4 regions of the Pseudomonas sp. CP4 genome follow, and region 1 is predicted to be linked to each of the others. Evidence: predicted binding sites of a transcription regulator. Region 1 holds the regulator's gene; each other region holds the start of a gene.
The links. The regulator FliA, encoded in region 1, starts transcription of late flagellar genes. The targets are predictions, from matches to a motif close to CTAAAGTTTNNNNNNNNNNNGCCGNTAA.
Positions count from the first base shown of each region.

Region 2: ACMYUN_RS12800 (methyl-accepting chemotaxis protein) is a predicted target of FliA. The motif match lies at 1,971-1,998, and genes of this name have one in related genera.
Region 3: ACMYUN_RS15735 (methyl-accepting chemotaxis protein) is a predicted target of FliA. The motif match lies at 2,403-2,430, and genes of this name have one in related genera.
Region 4: ACMYUN_RS20750 (flagellar protein MotY) is a predicted target of FliA. The motif match lies at 2,301-2,328, and genes of this name have one in related genera.

Region 1 covers NZ_CP180489.1:1,547,757-1,552,487, reverse strand. Annotated here, with positions in the region: gene flhF (flagellar biosynthesis protein FlhF) at 1-1,227, shown strand, start outside; gene fleN (flagellar synthesis regulator FleN) at 1,344-2,174, shown strand; gene fliA (RNA polymerase sigma factor FliA) at 2,171-2,911, shown strand; gene ACMYUN_RS06855 (chemotaxis response regulator CheY) at 3,079-3,450, shown strand; gene ACMYUN_RS06850 (protein phosphatase CheZ) at 3,469-4,257, shown strand; gene ACMYUN_RS06845 (chemotaxis protein CheA) at 4,311-4,731, shown strand, end outside.
Region 2 covers NZ_CP180489.1:2,887,393-2,892,123, forward strand. Annotated here, with positions in the region: gene ACMYUN_RS12785 (formimidoylglutamate deiminase) at 1-879, shown strand, start outside; gene ACMYUN_RS12790 (lipocalin family protein) at 939-1,508, opposite strand; gene ACMYUN_RS12795 (hypothetical protein) at 1,538-1,792, opposite strand; gene ACMYUN_RS12800 (methyl-accepting chemotaxis protein) at 2,074-3,966, shown strand; gene ACMYUN_RS12805 (DUF924 family protein) at 4,074-4,676, opposite strand; gene ACMYUN_RS12810 (class 1 fructose-bisphosphatase) at 4,679-4,731, opposite strand, start outside.
Region 3 covers NZ_CP180489.1:3,535,659-3,540,389, reverse strand. Annotated here, with positions in the region: gene ACMYUN_RS15740 (aldose 1-epimerase family protein) at 1-120, opposite strand, end outside; gene ACMYUN_RS15735 (methyl-accepting chemotaxis protein) at 317-2,293, opposite strand; gene ACMYUN_RS15730 (LysR substrate-binding domain-containing protein) at 2,481-3,401, opposite strand; gene ACMYUN_RS15725 (NorM family multidrug efflux MATE transporter) at 3,561-4,731, shown strand, end outside.
Region 4 covers NZ_CP180489.1:4,602,945-4,607,675, forward strand. Annotated here, with positions in the region: gene ACMYUN_RS20735 (peroxiredoxin) at 1-439, shown strand, start outside; gene rnt (ribonuclease T) at 514-1,191, opposite strand; gene pyrC (dihydroorotase) at 1,188-2,234, opposite strand; gene ACMYUN_RS20750 (flagellar protein MotY) at 2,395-3,309, shown strand; gene ACMYUN_RS20755 (argininosuccinate synthase) at 3,439-4,656, shown strand.

The DNA of each region.
Region 1 (4,731 bases):
GAGTTGACGGCGGCTCTGGATTACAAATTGTCGGCGCTGGCGCCACGGGTTCCGAATATGGAGCTCGAAGACGAGCTGCGCAAGACCCAGTCGCGCATCGTCACCGCCCAGGCTGAACTGAGCCTGCGTGGCGAAGCCGACGGCAACACCAATCAGCAGTTGTTCGCCGGGCTGCCGTTGACCGCAGGCCTGCCGCTGACTGCTGCCGAACCGCTGAGCGAGCCGACCTACGCCGCACCGACGCGCCCGGCCGCAGCGCCTGCGCAGGCCTCGGCGGGTGTCGATCCGCGTGCCCTGGATTCGATGCGTTTTGAATTGAACAGCCTGCGCGAGCTGATGGAAGTGCAGCTCGGCACCCTGGCCTGGAATCAGCTGCAAGGCAGCCGTCCGGCCCAGGCCAATCTGTATCGCCGTCTGCAGCGCATTGGCCTGTCCGGCCCGCTGTCGCGCGATCTGCTGGCACTGATCACCGATATCGAAGAACCCCGTCAGGCCTGGCGCATGCTGCTGGCGCACCTGGCGCGGATGATCGCCGTACCGGAAGTCGAGCCGCTGGAAGAGGGCGGTGTGATTGCCATGGTCGGCCCCGCCGGCATGGGCAAGACCACCACGTTGGCCAAGCTCGCCGCGCGTTATGTGCTCAAGTACGGCGCGCAGAATGTTGCGCTGGTCAGTATGGACAGCTTCCGCATCGGCGCGCAGGAACAACTGAAAACCCTCGGACGCATCCTGAACGTGCCGGTGACGCACGTCGATCCGGGTCAGTCGCTGGTTCAGGCGCTGGATCCGCTGCTACGCAAACGCGTGGTTTTGATCGATACTGCCGGCCTGCAAGCCAGCGATCCGGCGTTGCGCATGCAGCTCGAGAGCCTGGCCGGGCGTGGCATTCGCTCAAAAAATTATCTGGTCCTGGCAACCACCAGCCAGAAACAGGTTCTAACCGCCGCTTATCACAGTTACAAGCGTTGCGGGCTGGCCGGCTGCATCCTGACTAAACTGGATGAAACGGCCAGTCTCGGCGAAGTGTTGAGCCTGGCGATCAGTCATGAATTGCCGGTCGCGTACCTGACCGATGGCCCACGGATTCCGGATGATCTGCATCTGCCGCGCCGTCATCAACTGGTCAGCCGCGCCGTCAGCGTGCAAATGCAGGAAGAACCCAGCGAAGAAGCCATGGCTGACATGTTCGCTGATATCTATCACAGCCCGACCAAGCAGGTTGGCTGAGGTAATCATGAACAGTTTTTGTACCTACATCGATGGTCTGCCACGCATTGTTCCGATCGTGAACGCGCAGCCAGTAATGTGGCCTCCGTCTATGCAAGACAAGGTAAAGAAATAACATGGGCAGCATGCATCCCGTACAGGTGATCGCGGTGACCGGCGGCAAAGGTGGCGTCGGCAAGACTAACGTGTCAGTGAACTTGTCCCTGGCGCTGGCAGAGCTTGGCCGTCGGGTCATGCTGCTGGACGCCGATCTGGGCCTGGCGAACGTCGACGTTCTGCTGGGGCTGACACCCAAACGCACACTGGCCGACGTCATCGAAGGCCGTTGCGAACTGCGCGACGTGCTGTTGCAGGGCCCGGGCGGGATTCGCATCGTGCCGGCGGCCTCCGGCACGCAGAGCATGGTGCACCTGAGTCCTGCGCAGCACGCCGGCCTGATCCAGGCGTTCAGCGACATCGGCGACAATCTCGACGTGCTGGTGATCGACACCGCTGCGGGCATTGGTGACTCGGTAGTCAGTTTCGTGCGCGCCGCCCAGGAAGTGTTGCTGGTGGTCTGCGACGAGCCGACTTCGATCACCGACGCTTACGCGCTGATCAAGTTGCTCAATCGCGACTACGGCATGAACCGCTTCCGCGTGCTGGCCAACATGGCGCAGAGCCCGCAGGAAGGGCGCAACCTGTTCGCCAAGTTGACCAAGGTCACGGATCGCTTTCTCGACGTCGCCCTACAATACGTCGGCGCCGTGCCGTACGACGAAAGCGTGCGCAAGGCAGTGCAGAAGCAGCGCGCCGTCTACGAAGCCTTTCCCCGTTCCAAGTGCGCGCTGGCCTTCAAGGCCATCGCCCAGAAGGTCGACACCTGGCCGCTGCCGGCCAACCCGCGCGGGCATCTGGAATTTTTCGTCGAGCGTCTCGTGCAGCAAACCGCAGGGCCTGTGATATGACCGCCAGTGGCATGAATCTTTACAAAAAGTCGGCGCGTGACGCGCAATACGAACTGATCGAGCGCTACGCGCCACTGGTCAAGCGCATTGCCTATCACTTGCTGGCACGCCTGCCGGCCAGCGTGCAGGTCGAAGACCTGATCCAGGCCGGGATGATCGGTTTGCTGGAAGTCTCGACCAAATACGACGCCAGCAAAGGCGCCAGTTTCGAAACGTACGCGGGCATTCGAATCCGCGGCGCGATGCTCGATGAAGTGCGCAAAGGGGATTGGGCGCCACGCTCGGTTCACCGTAATACCAGGATGGTCAGCGACGCGATTCGCTCGATTGAAGCTAAAACCGGCCGTGACGCTAAAGATCACGAGGTTGCGGCCGAACTCCAATTGAGTCTCGACGATTACTACGGGATTCTGAATGACACCTTGGGCAGTCGCCTGTTCAGTTTCGACGACCTGTTGCAGGACGGCGAACACGAAGGGCTGCACGAGGATGGCGCGAGTGCTCATATGGAGCCGTCACGCGATCTGGAAGATGAACGCTTCCAGGCGGCGCTGGCGGACGCGATTGCCAATTTGCCGGAGCGTGAGCGACTGGTGTTGGCGCTGTACTACGACGAAGAGCTGAACCTCAAGGAAATCGGTGAAGTCCTTGGCGTCAGTGAATCGCGGGTCAGCCAGTTACACAGCCAGTGCGCGGCCCGTCTGCGGGGGCGTTTGGGGGAGTGGCGAGCGCGCTGAAGGCAGTGTGGGGACACTGCGAAACGAGGCTGGTGCGGTGATGAACGGCGCCGGTCTCGATCCGTTGTGCTCCAGACAAACTTCGAGTGCTATGCCGATTGATTGAAGTGGCGCGTCCAGGTGCTGGGCGCGTTTAAGACTGCTTGGAGGTCGAATTGAACAAAGACATGAAAATCCTCATCGTTGATGACTTCTCAACGATGCGGCGGATCATCAAGAACCTGCTGCGCGATCTTGGGTTCACCAACACCGTCGAGGCCGACGATGGCGTAACCGCCATTCCGGTGCTCAACAGCGGCAGCATCGACTTTCTGGTAACGGACTGGAACATGCCGGGCATGACCGGTATCGACCTGCTGCGTCACGTGCGCGCCGATGAAAAACTCAAGCACCTCCCGGTGTTGATGGTGACTGCTGAAGCCAAGCGCGAGCAGATCATCGAGGCCGCTCAGGCCGGTGTGAACGGTTACGTAGTCAAACCTTTCACGGCTCAAGCGTTGAAAGACAAAATCGAGAAGATTTTCGAACGCATCGGCTGATGAATGCGCGGGGGAGCTATGGAGCATAACGAATCATCACAGGGCGATTTCGAATCGACTCTGAAAAAACACGCGGTCGAACTGGTCGAGAGCCTTGAAAAAGGCAAGTTCGGCGACGCGGTGCAACTGATCCATGAGCTCAATCAGACCCGTGACCGCGGCCTGTATCAGGAAGTGGGCAAGCTCACACGTGAACTGCACAGTGCGATCGTCAATTTCCAGATCGATCCGCACATGCCGCAGGCCGAGGAAGTGTCGCAAATCACCGACGCCACCGAACGCCTGGGCTATGTGGTCAAGCTGACGGAAGCCGCGGCCAACCGCACCATGGATCTGGTGGAAAGCGCCACGCCGGTGGTCAACAGTCTCGCTGATGAAGCGCAGACCTTGAGCGCCGATTGGGGCCGCTTCATGCGTCGCGAGGTCGGGGCTGAAGAGTTCCGCGAACTGGCGCGCCGGGTCGACGGTTTTCTGTCACGCAGCAGCACGGACAACCGTGCGGTGTCGAGCAACCTCAACGACATCCTGCTGGCTCAGGATTACCAGGACCTCACAGGTCAAGTGATCAAGCGTGTGACCCAACTGGTCACCGAAGTCGAAAGCAATCTGCTCAAACTCGTGCTCATGGCCAGTCAGGTCGACCGCTTTGCGGGCATCGAACATGACCGCGCCGCAATGCTTGCTGAAAAAGATCCACAAAAACATCTCTCGCAGGGTGAAGGTCCGCAGATTCATGCCGATAAACGAGAAGACGTTGTGTCCGGTCAGGACGATGTGGACGATTTGTTATCCAGCCTTGGATTCTAGAGTTTCGGAATTCGGGTTTTTTGGGTTTTTAGACCTGTAGGAGCACCCCATTAATGAGCTTCGGCGCCGATGAAGAGATCCTTCAGGATTTCCTGGTTGAGGCCGGCGAGATTCTTGAGCAACTGTCCGAACAACTGGTCGAGCTGGAAAGCCGCCCGGATGATGCAGATCTGCTCAATGCAATTTTTCGCGGTTTCCACACTGTAAAAGGGGGCGCCGGCTTCCTTCAGCTCAATGAGCTGGTGGAGTGCTGTCACATCGCCGAAAACGTGTTCGACATCCTGCGCAAGGGTGAGCGTCGCGTTGATGCAGAACTGATGGACGTGGTGCTCGAAGCACTGGACGCGGTGAACAGCATGTTCAGCGAAGTCCGTGAACGTGCACCGATCACCGCTGCGACGCCGGAACTGCTGGCCGCGCTGGCGCGTCTGGCCGAGCCGCAATCGGCGGATGAAGCCGTGGCCGCACCGGTAG
Region 2 (4,731 bases), 1.3 Mb from region 1:
GGTTTCGGCGGGCAAACACCCAATGACGGCCAGCGTCGCTTTATCAACAGCACTGAAAACTATTTGAATCTGCAAGCGCGTTTGCAGCCATTACTGGCGCAGCAGAAAGCGCAATCGTTGGGCCTGTGTTTCCACTCGTTGCGCGCGGTGACGCCGCAGCAGATCAGCGAAGTGCTCGCCGCCAGTGACAAGCAGATCCCTGTGCACATCCACATCGCCGAGCAGCAGAAAGAAGTCGACGATTGCCTGAGCTGGAGCGGTCGGCGGCCGCTGCAATGGCTGTACGAAAATACCGAAGTCGATCAGCGCTGGTGCCTGGTCCACGCCACCCACGCCAACCCGGAAGAAGTCACGCTGATGGCCAAAAGTCGCGCGATCGCCGGGCTGTGTCTGACCACTGAAGCAAATCTGGGCGACGGGATTTTCCCGGCGGTGGATTTCCTCGCCCAGGGCGGGCGCATGGGCATTGGCTCCGACAGCCATGTGTCGCTGAGCGTGGTGGAAGAGTTGCGCTGGCTGGAATATGGCCAGCGCCTGCGCGATCAGCGGCGCAATCGCTTGTACGGCGCGGACCAGCCGATGATCGGGCGCACCCTGTATGACGCGGCGCTGGACGGCGGTGCACAGGCACTGGGGCAGCCGATCGGCGCGCTGGAAGTAGGCAAGCGCGCGGACTGGATTGTGCTCGATGGCAACGATCCGTATCTGGCGACGGCTTCGGGGGACGGGATTCTCAATCGCTGGTTGTTCGCCGGCGGCGATCGCCAGGTGCGCGATGTGCTGGTCAATGGTCAGTGGGTGGTGCGCGATGGCCGGCATGCTGGCGAAGAGGACAGCGCTCGCGCATTCACCCAGGTCCTGCGCGATCTCTTGGGCTGACCCAAAACCAAACTGTGGGAGCGAGCCTGCTCGCTCCCACATTTGATTTGTAACGAGGCTTAATTGGACGTCTTGGCCATCTGCCGGTCCGACGCGCGCCAGATCAGGCGTGTGGTGTCGTAACCCTGCTGACGCGCCTTGCTCAGCAATTCTTCGCGTACCACACCGTTAACGGTTGGCGTGCGTGACAACAGCCACATGTACTTGCGACTCGGGTCGCCGACGATGGCGGTCTTGTAATCGTCGCTGACGTACAGCACCCAGTACTCGCCCTTCGCCACGCCCGGCACCAGGCGCGAGAACCAGTTATCGAATTCGACCCAGAGCTTGTCGGTCTTGCCCGGCACCTGTGGATAAGCCGTGCCTTTGGCCTCTTCCCACTGCCACTCCGGGGTCAGGCAACGGTTGAGCACGCCGACGTTACCGTCAGGCTTGAGGGTGTAGTGGGCTTCGGATTGCGCGCAGTGGCGCTGAAAGAACATCGGCAAGCGTGCCAGTTCATACCAGGTGCCCTGATAACGCTTGAGATTGACACTGTCGACGGTCTTGGGCGCCAACGGGTCGACGCCGGAAGTGGCGCAGCCAGCCAGTACCAGGCCAGCGAAAAGGATCAGCAATAACCGCTTCATTTTTTTCTCCGTGGGCGCGAAGCCCCGGTTTACTTCAGGCCTTGGCCGGAAAACATCAGCACTTTGTCACCGGCGTACTGCACGCTGATAAAGCTGTTCTTGTCGCCCCAGGTGCAGCTGGACATACCGAGCGCGCCCGAGCAATCGGTGGGCTTGCCGAGGAGGGTTTCCACTTCGGACTTGGCCATGCCGGCCGAGAGCTTGGAGTAGTTTTCCTGATTGACCTTGCTGCATGCGGCCAACAGCACGCAAAACGACAGCAGGGCGATAGATCGCAGCGACATGGTGAAACTCCTGGAACGAGGGGGGATGGCATGGTGCCAACCAGAAGCTTAGAAGAGAAAAGTGTCATCTGGTTCCGTGCCCGAACGCCTATTTATCAGCCCGCCCGTCTGGCTTTTGCCGATAAATCAAAAACTTTGTGAAGCTGTCGAGCATTTCGTCGACTTTCCCCGCAAGCGCCTAATCTTTGGCGCGGCGCGGTCGAAATAAGAGCAGCGCAACGCTGCCGAATATGGCAAATTGCCGCCCTTTCCTGACCAGCCCCTTCGCGGTAGTTCATTCGATGACCAGAAACATGAAATTCAGCCACAAGATTCTGCTGGCTGCTGCCCTTGTGGTGGCCGTTGCGTTCGCCTGTTTCATCTTCTTCAACGACTATCGCCAGCGTCAGGCCTTGAGCAGCAGCACCGAAGCGACCATGCAGGAGCTGGGCAGCCTGACCACCAGCAACATCCAGACCTGGCTGGAAAGCCGCATTCAATTGCTGCAATCTCTGTCGCAGCAGGTCGCTGTCGATGGCAACGCTCCCGCCAGCCTCAAGCGCATCATTGACCTGCCCGCCTACACCGGCAATTTCCAGCTCAGCTATTTTGGCGGTGCCGACGGCGTGATGTTCTCGGTGCCGGCCGGCAACCGTGCGCCGGACTACGATCCACGGGCGCGCGGCTGGTACAAAGCCGCCAATAGCGCACAGCAGACCATCGTCACCGAACCGTACATCGCCGCTTCGTCGGGCAAACTGGTGATCACCGTCGCAACCCCGGTGCAGCGTCAGGGCCAGATGCTCGGCGTCGCTGGTGCCGACATTGATCTGACCAGCGTCAGCGCGATCATCAACTCGCTGAACTTCGGCGGCCACGGTCATGCATTCATCGTCAGCGCCGAAGGCAAGATCCTGATCCACCCGGACAGCAAACTGGTGCTCAAGTCCCTCGCCGAGGCCTATCCGAACGGCGCGCCTCAAGTCAGTCCGGGCCTGAAAGAGGTCGAGTTCGACGGCAAGACCCAGTTGATTTCCTTCACGCGCGTCAACGGCGTGCCTTCGGCTGACTGGTACGTGGCGCTGGTGCTCGACAAAGACACCGCGTTCTCGATGCTCAGCGAATTTCGCACCTCGGCGCTGATCGCCATGGTCATCGCCGTACTGATCATCATCGGCCTGCTCGGCATGCTGATTCGCGTGCTGATGCAACCGCTGCTGACCATGGGCCGCGCGATGCATGACATCGCTGAAGGCGAAGGCGACCTGACCAAGCGCCTGGTGATTCACGGCAACGATGAATTCGGCGCGCTGGGCACTTCGTTCAACCGCTTCGTCGAACGCATCCACACGTCGATCCGCGAAGTGTCCTCGGCCACCGGCCAGGTCAACGAAGTCGCTTTGCGCGTGGTCGCGGCATCGAACTCGTCGATGTACAACTCCGACCAACAGGCCAGCCGCACCAACAGCGTCGCCGCCGCGATCAATCAGCTCGGCGCCGCCGCCCAGGAAATCGCACAAAACGCCGCCCTCGCCTCGCAACACTCCAGCGATGCGCGCAGCCTCGCGGTCGATGGCCAGCAGGTGGTGGATAAAACCATTCAGGCCATGCAGCAACTGTCGGCAAAGATCAGCGACTCCTGCGGCAACATCGAAACCCTGAACAGCAACACGGTGAACATCGGCCAGATTCTAGAGGTGATCACCAGCATCTCGCATCAGACCAACCTGCTCGCACTCAACGCGGCTATCGAAGCTGCGCGCGCCGGTGAGGCCGGTCGTGGCTTCGCCGTGGTCGCCGACGAGGTACGCAACCTCGCGCACCGCACCCAGGATTCGGCGCAGCAAGTGCAGAAGATGATCGAAGAGTTGCAGGTCGGCGCGCGCCAGGCGGTGACCATCATGACCGAGAGCCAGCGCGAGAGCGAAAGCAGCGTCGGCATCGCCAACCAGGCCGGCGAGCGTCTGGGCAGCGTGACCCAGCGCATCGGCGAAATCGACGGCATGAACCAGTCGGTAGCCACCGCGACCGAAGAACAGACCGCCGTGGTCGAGTCGATCAACGTTGATATCAACGAGATCAACACCCTTAATCAGGAAGGGGTGGAGAACTTGCAGGCGACGTTGCGCGCCTGTTCGGATCTTGAGCAGCAGGCGGCGCGGTTGAAGCATCTGGTCGGCAGCTTCAGGATTTAAGCTGCGGCCTCAGGCCTCTTCGCGAGCAGGCTCGCTCCCACAGTGGAATGCATTTCAATTGTGGGAGCGAGCCTGCTCGCGAAAGCGGCATAAGCCGCACTGAAGATTCAGAATCTTGAACCGGGCCTGGACAGAAACTCCAATTCCTCAGCCGTAGACTCCCGCCCCAACACCGCATTGCGGTGCGGAAATCTTCCAAAACGGGCAATCACCTTCCGATGCCGCTCGGCATAGTCCAGGTTATCGGCAAACACCGCCCGCTCCGATTCCGGCTGTTCAGACACCAATTCGATAAATCTGGAAACCGCCTCGTTCTGCACCGCGAGGTTTTCGCAGTGTTCGAACACCAGGTAAATGAATACGCGCTGAATCGGCTTCAATTGCCGATCAAAATCCGCCGCAACGCCTTGCGCGACGAGTTTCTGCGCGCGCAGATCACCGGAAAACGCTTTGGGGGTATTGCGATAGATCATGCGTGGCAGTTGATCGAGCAACAGCACCACCGCCAGCCAACCTTCGGGACATTGCGTCCACTCGGTCAATTCACCAGCCAGGGCCTGATCGACGAAGACCCCGAAACGCGTCTGCGCTTCGAGGTCTTGGCTGTCTCGCTTGCCGAACCACAACTTGCCCTTTTCAGCCGCTACTGCATTCGGTGATTCAGCGTGTCCGAACCACCAGTCAAGCAACGGCTGCCAGGGTGCAGTCATGTTTATTCCTTGTGGTAAGCCGTGGCGCGTGCGACTTCTTCTTTCGAGCCGAGGA
Region 3 (4,731 bases), 2.0 Mb from region 1:
ACTGGTGATCGTCCAGTTCTTTGCCGGAGTATTGGCGTCGAGCAGGACATAGTCCCAGGCCATGGCGTGGGAAGCGGCAGAGAATGCGCCGAAGGCGACGAGGAGTTTGAGCGGGGTCATGGCAGCAGCCTTTATTGGAGTTGTGCCATTTTTATAGCGCTGCGGAAACGTTTCAGCAAGTCCTAAAAAGCGGTGGGAGAAAAGCATTCGCGAGGCAGGCTCGCTCCCACAGTGACATCGGGCCTTCACAATATTTGTGAATTACGCCGACTACTGTGGGAGCGAGCCTGCTCGCGATAGCTGTTTCAAGAATGCATCAACGGAAGCGGTCAACCTCGGAACGCAGATCCGCCGCCAGCTTCTCCAGCTCTTTAGCGGTGACAGCCAGGTTAGACACAACCTCACGCTGCTCGCTGTTGGCCATGGCAATGCTCTGCAAGTTGCTGCTCAGCAACGTCGCCGTGCTGCTTTGTTCCTGAGTGGCAGTGGTGATCGCGGCAAACTGCTGCCCCGCCGAACGACTCTGCTCGTCGATCCGCGCCAGCGCCGAGGCGACATTGGCGTTGCGCGACAGGCCTTCCTGCATCAGCACGTTGCCCTGCTCCATGGTGCTGATCGCGTTGCCGGTTTCCTGCTGGATGCTGTGGATCATGCTGGAGATTTCATCGGTGGCCTGACGGGTACGCGAGGCGAGGCTGCGCACTTCGTCCGCGACCACGGCGAAACCGCGACCTTGCTCACCGGCACGAGCGGCTTCGATCGCGGCGTTGAGCGCCAGCAGGTTGGTTTGTTCGGCGATCGAGGTGATCACGCCGACGATGCCGCCGATTTCCTGCGAGCGTTGGCCGAGGGTGTTGATCACCGTGGCGGTGCTGTTCAGCGCACCGGCGATCTGCTCCAGCGACGACGATGCTTCTTCCATCGAGCTGCGGCCAATCTGCGTTTGCTGAGCGTTTTCCTGCGCCAGGCGCTGCGTCGCACCCATGTTGTCGGCAATGTTCAGCGACGTCGCGCTGAACTCTTCCACGGCGCCGGCCATGCTGGTGATTTCGCCCGACTGTTGCTCCATGCCTTCGTAAGCACCGCCGGACAAACCGGACAGCGCCTGCGCACGGCTGTTGACCTCTTCCGAAGCGCGGCGGATATGCTCGACCATGGTCGACAGCGCCTGGCTCATCTGGTTGAACGCACGGGACAGCTGACCGATTTCATCGTGGCTCGATACGTTCAGCCGCACACTCAGATCGCCCGCGCCCAACGCCTCGGCCTGACGCACCAGATCGCCCAGCGGGGCAAGTTTGCTGCGCAGCAGCCAGACCACGGAACCGACCGCGAGCAACATCGCCAGCAGGCTGCCGATCGCCAGTTGCGTACCGACGCTCCAGGTCACCGCGCGGATCTCGGCTTTCGGCATGCTCGCCACCACCGACCACGGGCCACCTTCGAACGGCACGGCGATGCTATAGAAGTCTTCGCCCTTGTCGCTCCAGAACTCACCTTTGCCCGGGGTTTTCACCAGGTTGTTGATGGTCGGTACTGCTTGGTCCAGAGCTTCGACGCCGGCAATCGGCACCAGCCATTTGTTCTGCTCGTCGAGGAGCGCCAGCGAGCCGGTCTGGCCGATGCGGAAGCGCTTGAGATTGGCGAACTGCGCGTTCTGCGCGTCGGTGTAGTCGAAGCCGACGTACAGCACCGCGATAATCTTGCCGCCTGCATCGCGTACCGGGGTGTACTGCGACATGTAGTAACGCTCGAACAGCAGCGAGCGGCCGACATAACTCTGCCCCGCCATCAGCTTTGCGTACGCCGGGTTGGCATGATCGAGCACGGTGCCAATGGCACGGGTGCCGTCCTGCTTGCTGACGTTGGTGCTGACACGAATGAAGTCTTCGCCGCTGCGCACGAATACCGTGGCCACACCGGCGGTCATCTGCTTGAACTCGTCAACTTCCTTGAAGTTGTTGTTCAGCACCTCGTTGCCCAGGTGCAGGCCCGGGGTCTGCACGCCGGCCACGGTCACTGGCTGATCCGGGTGCACACTCAAACCACTGCCGAAGCGCTTTTCGAACAGACCGCTCAAGCGCAGGGTGCTTTCGCGCAGCGTACCGTGGAAGGTACTCAGCTGATCGGCCAGCAGCCGGGCCTCACTGGCCAGATGCTCTTCACGGGTGGCGAGGTTGGCGGAATCCAGCGAACGCAAGGCGAACACCGTACTGCCGCTGATGACTATCGCCAGTATCACAGCAAGGGCGAGGCCCAACTGCGAGGCGATCCGAGCACGAGGTTGAGACATGAACAGCTCCTGGCCGAGCCACCGAATCCTCCTTGATCGCGGTAATTGCCCGGAAAATATTCTAATAATGGGGGTAGCGCAGAACCGGCACGACGGTTCCACATGCTCGTAGTCGGCGGTAAAACCGAATACTTGAGCACTTTGCGTGGGTATGGCGCAGTAGTGGCATTGTGCCGGCTCGAACGTTTCAGCTCAAGCGCTCTACCGTCGGCAGTTGCATGGCACGGACCTCGCCCTGCAGAAAGTCGCTGAGGCGGCGCAAACGTTCACCTCCCGGGCGTGGCTTTGGCCATACCAGGTAATAATTCAGGCCACTGGCGACGGCGGTCGGCCACGGCAGACTCAGGCGCCCTTGCGCGACATCTTCGGCAACCATCAGCAAATCGCCCATGGAGACACCGTAACCACGCGCCGCCGCAATCATGCCCAGCTCAAGCGTATCGAACACTTGTCCGCCCTTGAGCGAGACCTGATCGGACAGACCCATACGCTCCAGCCAACTGCGCCAGTCGCGGCGGTCCGGGGTCGGGTGCAGCAGTTCGGTGGTCGCCAGGCGCGCCACGTCCCAAGGCTGATCGTTGAGAAGGTTCGGCGCGCCGACCGGAATCAGTTCCTCGGGAAACAGCAGGCTCGCTTCCCAGTCCGGCGGGAAATGCCCGTCGCTGAGCAACACCGCGCAATCGAACGGCTCGTTGTTGAAGTCCACCGAATCGATGTCCATCCACGCGCTGGTCAGTTGCACCTCATTGCCCGGTTGCAAATGGCGGAAGCGACTTAGCCGCGCCAGCAACCAACGCATGGTCAGGGTCGACGGCGCCTTCATGCGCAGGATGTCGTCTTCGGCGCGCAAGGTATTGCAGGCGCGCTCAAGGGCGGCGAAGCCTTCGCGGATACCGGGCAACAGCAGCCGCGCCGACTCGGTCAGTTGCAGATTGCGCCCGCTGCGATGAAACAGCCGGCAGGCGAAATGTTCTTCGAGTGTGCGCATGTGCCGACTGACCGCGCTCTGGGTAATCGACAATTCTTCCGCCGCGCGAGTGAACGAGCTGTGCCGGGCTGCCGCTTCGAATGCGCGCAGGGCATACAACGGCGGAAGGCGTCGGGACATACACAAAGCTCCAGTAGCGGGGATATAGCCAATCCGGCGGGTACGTTTCAGGATGAGTATTAATCATGCCACCCATCCTTTTTATCCCTTTGTGCAACGCCTGCCAAGCGCCGAGAATCGACGCTCTTCTGTTCCCTCTGAAATCAGGTGGTGATGACCATGCGGCATCCTGTGCGTACCGAACTCTGGGCCATCCTGCGGCTGGCGGGGCCGCTGATTGCTTCGCAGTTGGCGCACATGCTGATGGTGCTGACCGACACCCTGATGATGGCGCGCCTGAGTCCGGAAGCGCTGGCCGGAGGTGGCCTCGGTGCGGCGAGTTACTCGTTCGTGTCGATTTTCTGCATCGGCGTGATTGCAGCGGTCGGCACATTGGTGGCGATCCGTCAGGGTGCCGGTGACATCCTCGGCGCCGCGCGCCTGACCCAGGCCGGGTTGTGGCTGGCCTGGCTGATGGCCCTCGGCGCCGGGCTGCTGTTGTGGAATCTGAACCCGGTGTTGCTGCTGTTCGGCCAGACCGAAACCAACGTCAACGCCGCCGGGCAGTTCCTCATCGCCCTGCCCTTCGCCCTGCCCGGTTACTTGAGCTTCATGGCCCTGCGCGGTTTTACCAGTGCAATCGGCCGGGCGACGCCGGTGATGGTCATCAGCCTCGCCGGCACCGTGGCCAACTTCCTGCTCAACTACGCCTTGATTACCGGCATGTTCGGCCTGCCGCAACTGGGTCTGACCGGTATTGGTCTAGTCACGGCGATTGTCGCCAACTGCATGGCACTGACGCTGGCCTGGCACATTCGCCGGCATCCGGCCTATGACGCTTATCCGTTGCGCGCCGGCCTGTCGCGGCCGAACCGACAATACCTGAAAGAACTCTGGCGCCTGGGCCTGCCGATTGGCGGCACCTATGCGGTGGAAGTCGGGCTGTTTGCCTTTGCCGCGTTGTGCATGGGCACCATGGGCAGTACGCAAATGGGTGCGCATCAGATCGCCCTGCAGATCGTTTCGGTGGCGTTCATGGTCCCGGCCGGCATGTCCTATGCCATCACCATGCGCGTCGGCCAACACTACGGCGCCGGGCAACTGATCGACGCACGCATGTCCGGGCGTGTCGGCATCGCCTTCGGAGCAGTAGTAATGCTCGGCTTCGCCCTGGTGTTCTGGCTGTGGCCGAATCAGTTGGTCGGCCTGTTCCTCGACCACAACGACCCGGCGTTTGCCGAGGTGATCCGTCTGGCGGTGAGCCTGTTGGCGGTGGCGGCGTGGTTCGAGTTGTTCGACGGCACGCAGACGATTGCCATGGGCTGCATTCGTGGACTCAAGGATGCCAAAA
Region 4 (4,731 bases), 2.9 Mb from region 1:
GATCGCTCTGGACAACCGCATGGCTGACTTCAAGGCACGCAACGTTGAAGTGATCGCTGTGTCGATCGACTCGCATTTCACCCACAACGCCTGGCGCAACACCCCGGTCAACAATGGCGGCATCGGCCAGGTGAAATACACCATGGCTGCCGACATGAAGCACGACATCGCCAAGGCATACGACGTTGAATCCGAAGGCGGCGTGGCGTTCCGTGGCGCGTTCCTGATCGACGACAAAGGCGTGGTTCGCTCGCAGATCATCAACGACCTGCCGCTGGGCCGTAACATGGAAGAGCTGATCCGTCTGGTCGACGCACTGCAATTCCACGAAGAGCATGGCGAAGTCTGCCCGGCCAACTGGAAGAAAGGCGACAAAGGCATGAACGCTTCGCCAGAAGGCGTTGCGGCTTACCTGACCGAGAACGCTGCAGCCCTGTAAGGCGCAACGTCGAGGTACAAAAAAACCGGCCCACGTGGCCGGTTTTTTCATGCGCAGGATTTGCTCGCCAAGGATCAGTCGTCGAAGTCTTCCCAGCCGCCCATCTGCTTCCAGCGATTGACGATGCCGCAGAACAGCTCAGCGGTCTTTTCGGTGTCGTAACGCGCCGAGTGCGCTTCACGACCGTCGAAATCGATGCCGGCGGCCTGACAGGCTTTCGCCAGCACGGTCTGACCGTACGCCAGACCGGCCAGCGTCGCGGTGTCGAAGCTGGAGAACGGGTGGAACGGGTTGCGCTTCATGTCCAGCCGCGCGACGGCTGCGTTGAGGAAACCCAGGTCGAAACTGCTGTTGTGCCCGACCAGAATCGCCCGTTTGCAGCCGTTGGCTTTCAGCGCCTTGCGGATGCCACGGAAGATGTCGGTCAGCGCGGTTTCTTCGCTGACGGCCATGCGCAGCGGGTGATCGAGCTTGATCCCGGTAAATTCCAGGGCTGCCGCTTCGACGTTGGCACCTTCAAATGGCTCGACGCGGAAGAAGTAGGTGTGATCCGGGTAGACGAAACCCTTTTCATCCATGGCGATGGTGGTCGCGGCAATCTCCAGCAAGGCATCGGTGGCTGCGTTGAAGCCACCGGTTTCTACGTCGACGACAACCGGCAGGTAGCCGCGAAAACGTGCTGCCATCGGATGCCGGGAACCGCCGCCGCCATTTTGACCGTCCAGTTCGTCGTCGAAATGCTCTTCACTCACGCGTGTTCCTCCAGCAGGCGCCAGCGCAGTTTTTCACCGGCGCGCAGCGGGATAACGGTCAGCTCGCCAAAGGGCAGGCTGGTCGGGGCGGTCCATTCTTCACGGACCAGGGTGATGCGATCGGTGTTAGCCGGCAGGCCGTAGAAACGCGGGCCATTGAGGCTGGCGAAGGCTTCGAGCTGGTCCAGCGCGTTACGCTGTTCGAACGCTTCGGCATACATCTCGATGGCGGCGTAAGCGGTGTAGCAACCGGCGCAACCGCAGGCGGCTTCCTTGGCGTGCTGGGCATGAGGCGCCGAGTCGGTGCCGAGGAAGAATTTGGCGCTGCCACTGGTAGCGGCATCGAGCAACGCTTCCTGATGGGTGTTGCGCTTGAGGATCGGCAGGCAATAGAAGTGCGGCCGAATCCCGCCGACCAGCATGTGGTTGCGGTTGTACAGCAGGTGATGCGCAGTGATGGTCGCGCCGACGTTGGCCGAAGCCTCGTTGACGAACTGCACGGCGTCGCCAGTGGTGATGTGTTCGAACACCACTTTCAGCGTCGGGAAACGCTCGACCACGCGACGCATGTGTTCATCGATGAAAATCTTTTCGCGGTCGAACACATCGACGTCGCCACGGGTAACTTCACCGTGGATCAACAGCGGCATGCCGACGTCGGCCATGGCCTCGAGCGCCGGAAAGATCTTGTCGATGCTGGTCACGCCGGAATCGGAGTTGGTGGTCGCGCCGGCCGGATACAGCTTGGCGGCGTAGACGAAACCGCTGGCCTTGGCCTGACGAATTTCTTCCGGTTGGGTGCGGTCGGTGAGGTACAGCACCATCAACGGCTCGAACTGACTGCCGGCCGGGCGGGCAGCGAGAATGCGCTGACGATAGCCGTCGGCTTCAGCGGCGTTGCGCACCGGCGGTACCAGGTTCGGCATGATGATCGCGCGCCCGAAGGTGCGGGCCACATCGGCAACGGTATTGGTCAACACGGCACCATCGCGAAGATGAATGTGCCAGTCGTCGGGACGCAGCAGGGTCAGGCGGTCGGACATGAGGGGATTCCAGGCGGGTCAAACTGAGGCGAATGCTACCGGAAAAGACTCTTGCAGGCACCCGCTATCAAGTTTTGCCACAAGCGTCCGATATCCCGAAGGTATGCCGTAAACATTGTGTGAATCGGTGTTTGTGTTTCACAAGCCAATGGAGCCTCCCGTGCGCCAGCGTTATTTAGCCCTGCTCAGTGTGTTTGCCAGCCTTCCCGCGATGGCGCTGACCTACCAGACCCGTCTGGAGAACATTGAGTGGACGGTCGCCGGCGACCAGTTCGAGTGCCGCCTGACGCAACCGATCACCGATTTCGGCTCGGGCGAGTTCGTGCGCAAGGCCGGAGAGCAGGCGATCTTTCGGCTGAACGCCTACAACGCCATGCTCGGCGGCGGTTCGGCGACCTTGCTCGCCGCCGCTGCACCATGGCAGCCGGGGCGTGGCGATATCAATCTGGGCTCTGTGCGGCTGGGCAGCGGCAATGTGTTGTTCAACAGCTCGCAATCGCAGGCTGGTGGATTGATGAGCGGTCTGCTGGACGGACGCAGCCCGGTAGTGCGCCGCGCGTCTGGCGATGGCCGGGTCTCGGAAGTGCGTCTGTTGCCGGTCAAGTTCAGCAAAGCGTTCAACGATTATCAAAGCTGTGTGGCGAAATTGCTGCCGCAAAATTTCGACCAGATCAAGCAATCGCAGATCGGCTTTCCCGGCGAGGGCGTTGAGCTGGACCCGGCCGCCAAGGCCAAGCTGCAAGTGATGCTCGAGTACATGAAGGCCGATCCGACGGTGAACCACATCGAACTCGATGGCCACTCCGACAATAGTGGCAATCGCCTGACCAACCGCGAACTGTCGCGGCGCCGGGCGCTGGCGGTGGTCGATTTCTTCAAGGCCAACGGCATCCAGGAGTCGCAGATCACCGTGCGTTTCCACGGCGAGCAGTATCCGATCGTGCCGAACACCAGCAAGGCCAATCGTGCGAAGAACCGGCGGGTCAACGTAAAACTGGCGCGCGTCGCACCGATTACCGCCCCGGCTCCGGCGCCGCAAGCGAGTACGCCGGCCACGGCCGCAGCGACTTCCTGACTCGCCGGTCATCGTCGCGCTCTCGACAGATTCTGTCGCTTTGTCGTCTTAAGCTGTCGCGCCTCTGTAAATTATCGCGTTTGAGCGGTAGACTCCCCGGCTTTCCGTAGAACCCCGTGGAGTGATGGCATGGCGGACGTAAACAAGGTCGTTCTGGCGTATTCCGGCGGCCTGGACACTTCGGTGATCCTCAAGTGGCTGCAGGATACTTATAACTGTGAAGTGGTGACCTTCACCGCCGATCTCGGTCAAGGCGAAGAGGTCGAACCGGCCCGCGCCAAGGCTCAGGCCATGGGCGTCAAAGAAATCTACATCGACGACCTGCGCGAAGAGTTCGTGCGTGATTTCGTGTTCCCGATGTTCCGCGCCAACACCGTTTACGAAGGCGAGTACCTGCTGGGTACTTCCATCGCCCGTCCGCTGATCGCCAAGCGTTTGATCGAAATCGCCAACGAAACCGGCGCCGACGCCATTTCCCATGGCGCCACCGGCAAGGGCAACGACCAGGTACGTTTCGAACTGGGCGCCTACGCGCTCAAGCCGGGCGTGAAAGTGATCGCCCCTTGGCGCGAGTGGGACCTGCTGTCCCGCGAGAAGCTGATGGACTACGCCGAGAAGCACGCGATCCCGATCGAGCGCCACGGCAAGAAAAAATCCCCGTACTCGATGGACGCCAACCTGCTGCACGTCTCCTATGAGGGCGGTGTGCTGGAAGACACCTGGACCGAGCACGAAGAAGACATGTGGCGCTGGACCGTCTCCCCGGAGAAGGCTCCCGACACCCCGCAATACCTGGAACTGACTTACCGCAACGGCGACATCGTCGCGGTGGACGGCGTCGAGATGACTCCGGCCACCGTTCTGGCGACGCTGAACAAGATCGGCGGCGAGCACGGTATCGGTCGTCTCGACATCGTCGAAAACCGTTATGTCGGCATGAAGTCCCGTGGCTGCTACGAGACCCCGGGCGGCACCATCATGCTGCGCGCTCACCGCGCCATCGAGTCGATCACTCTGGATCGCGAAGTCGCTCACCTCAAAGACGAGCTGATGCCCAAGTACGCCAGCCTGATCTACACCGGTTACTGGTGGAGCCCTGAGCGTCTGATGCTGCAACAGATGATCGACGCTTCGCAGGTCAACGTGAACGGTGTTGTGCGCCTGAAACTGTACAAGGGCAACGTCATCGTCACCGGCCGCAAGTCCGACGATTCGCTGTTCGACGCCAACATCGCCACTTTTGAAGAAGACGGCGGTGCTTACAACCAGGCGGACGCGGCGGGCTTCATCAAGCTCAACGCGCTGCGCATGCGGATTGCTGCCAACAAGGGTCGCAAGTTGTTCTGAGCGGTTCAGATCGACGCGCAATAAAAAAGGCGGCCTGTTCAGGGCCGCCTTTTTTTTCGGAATTTTTGTGTGGTT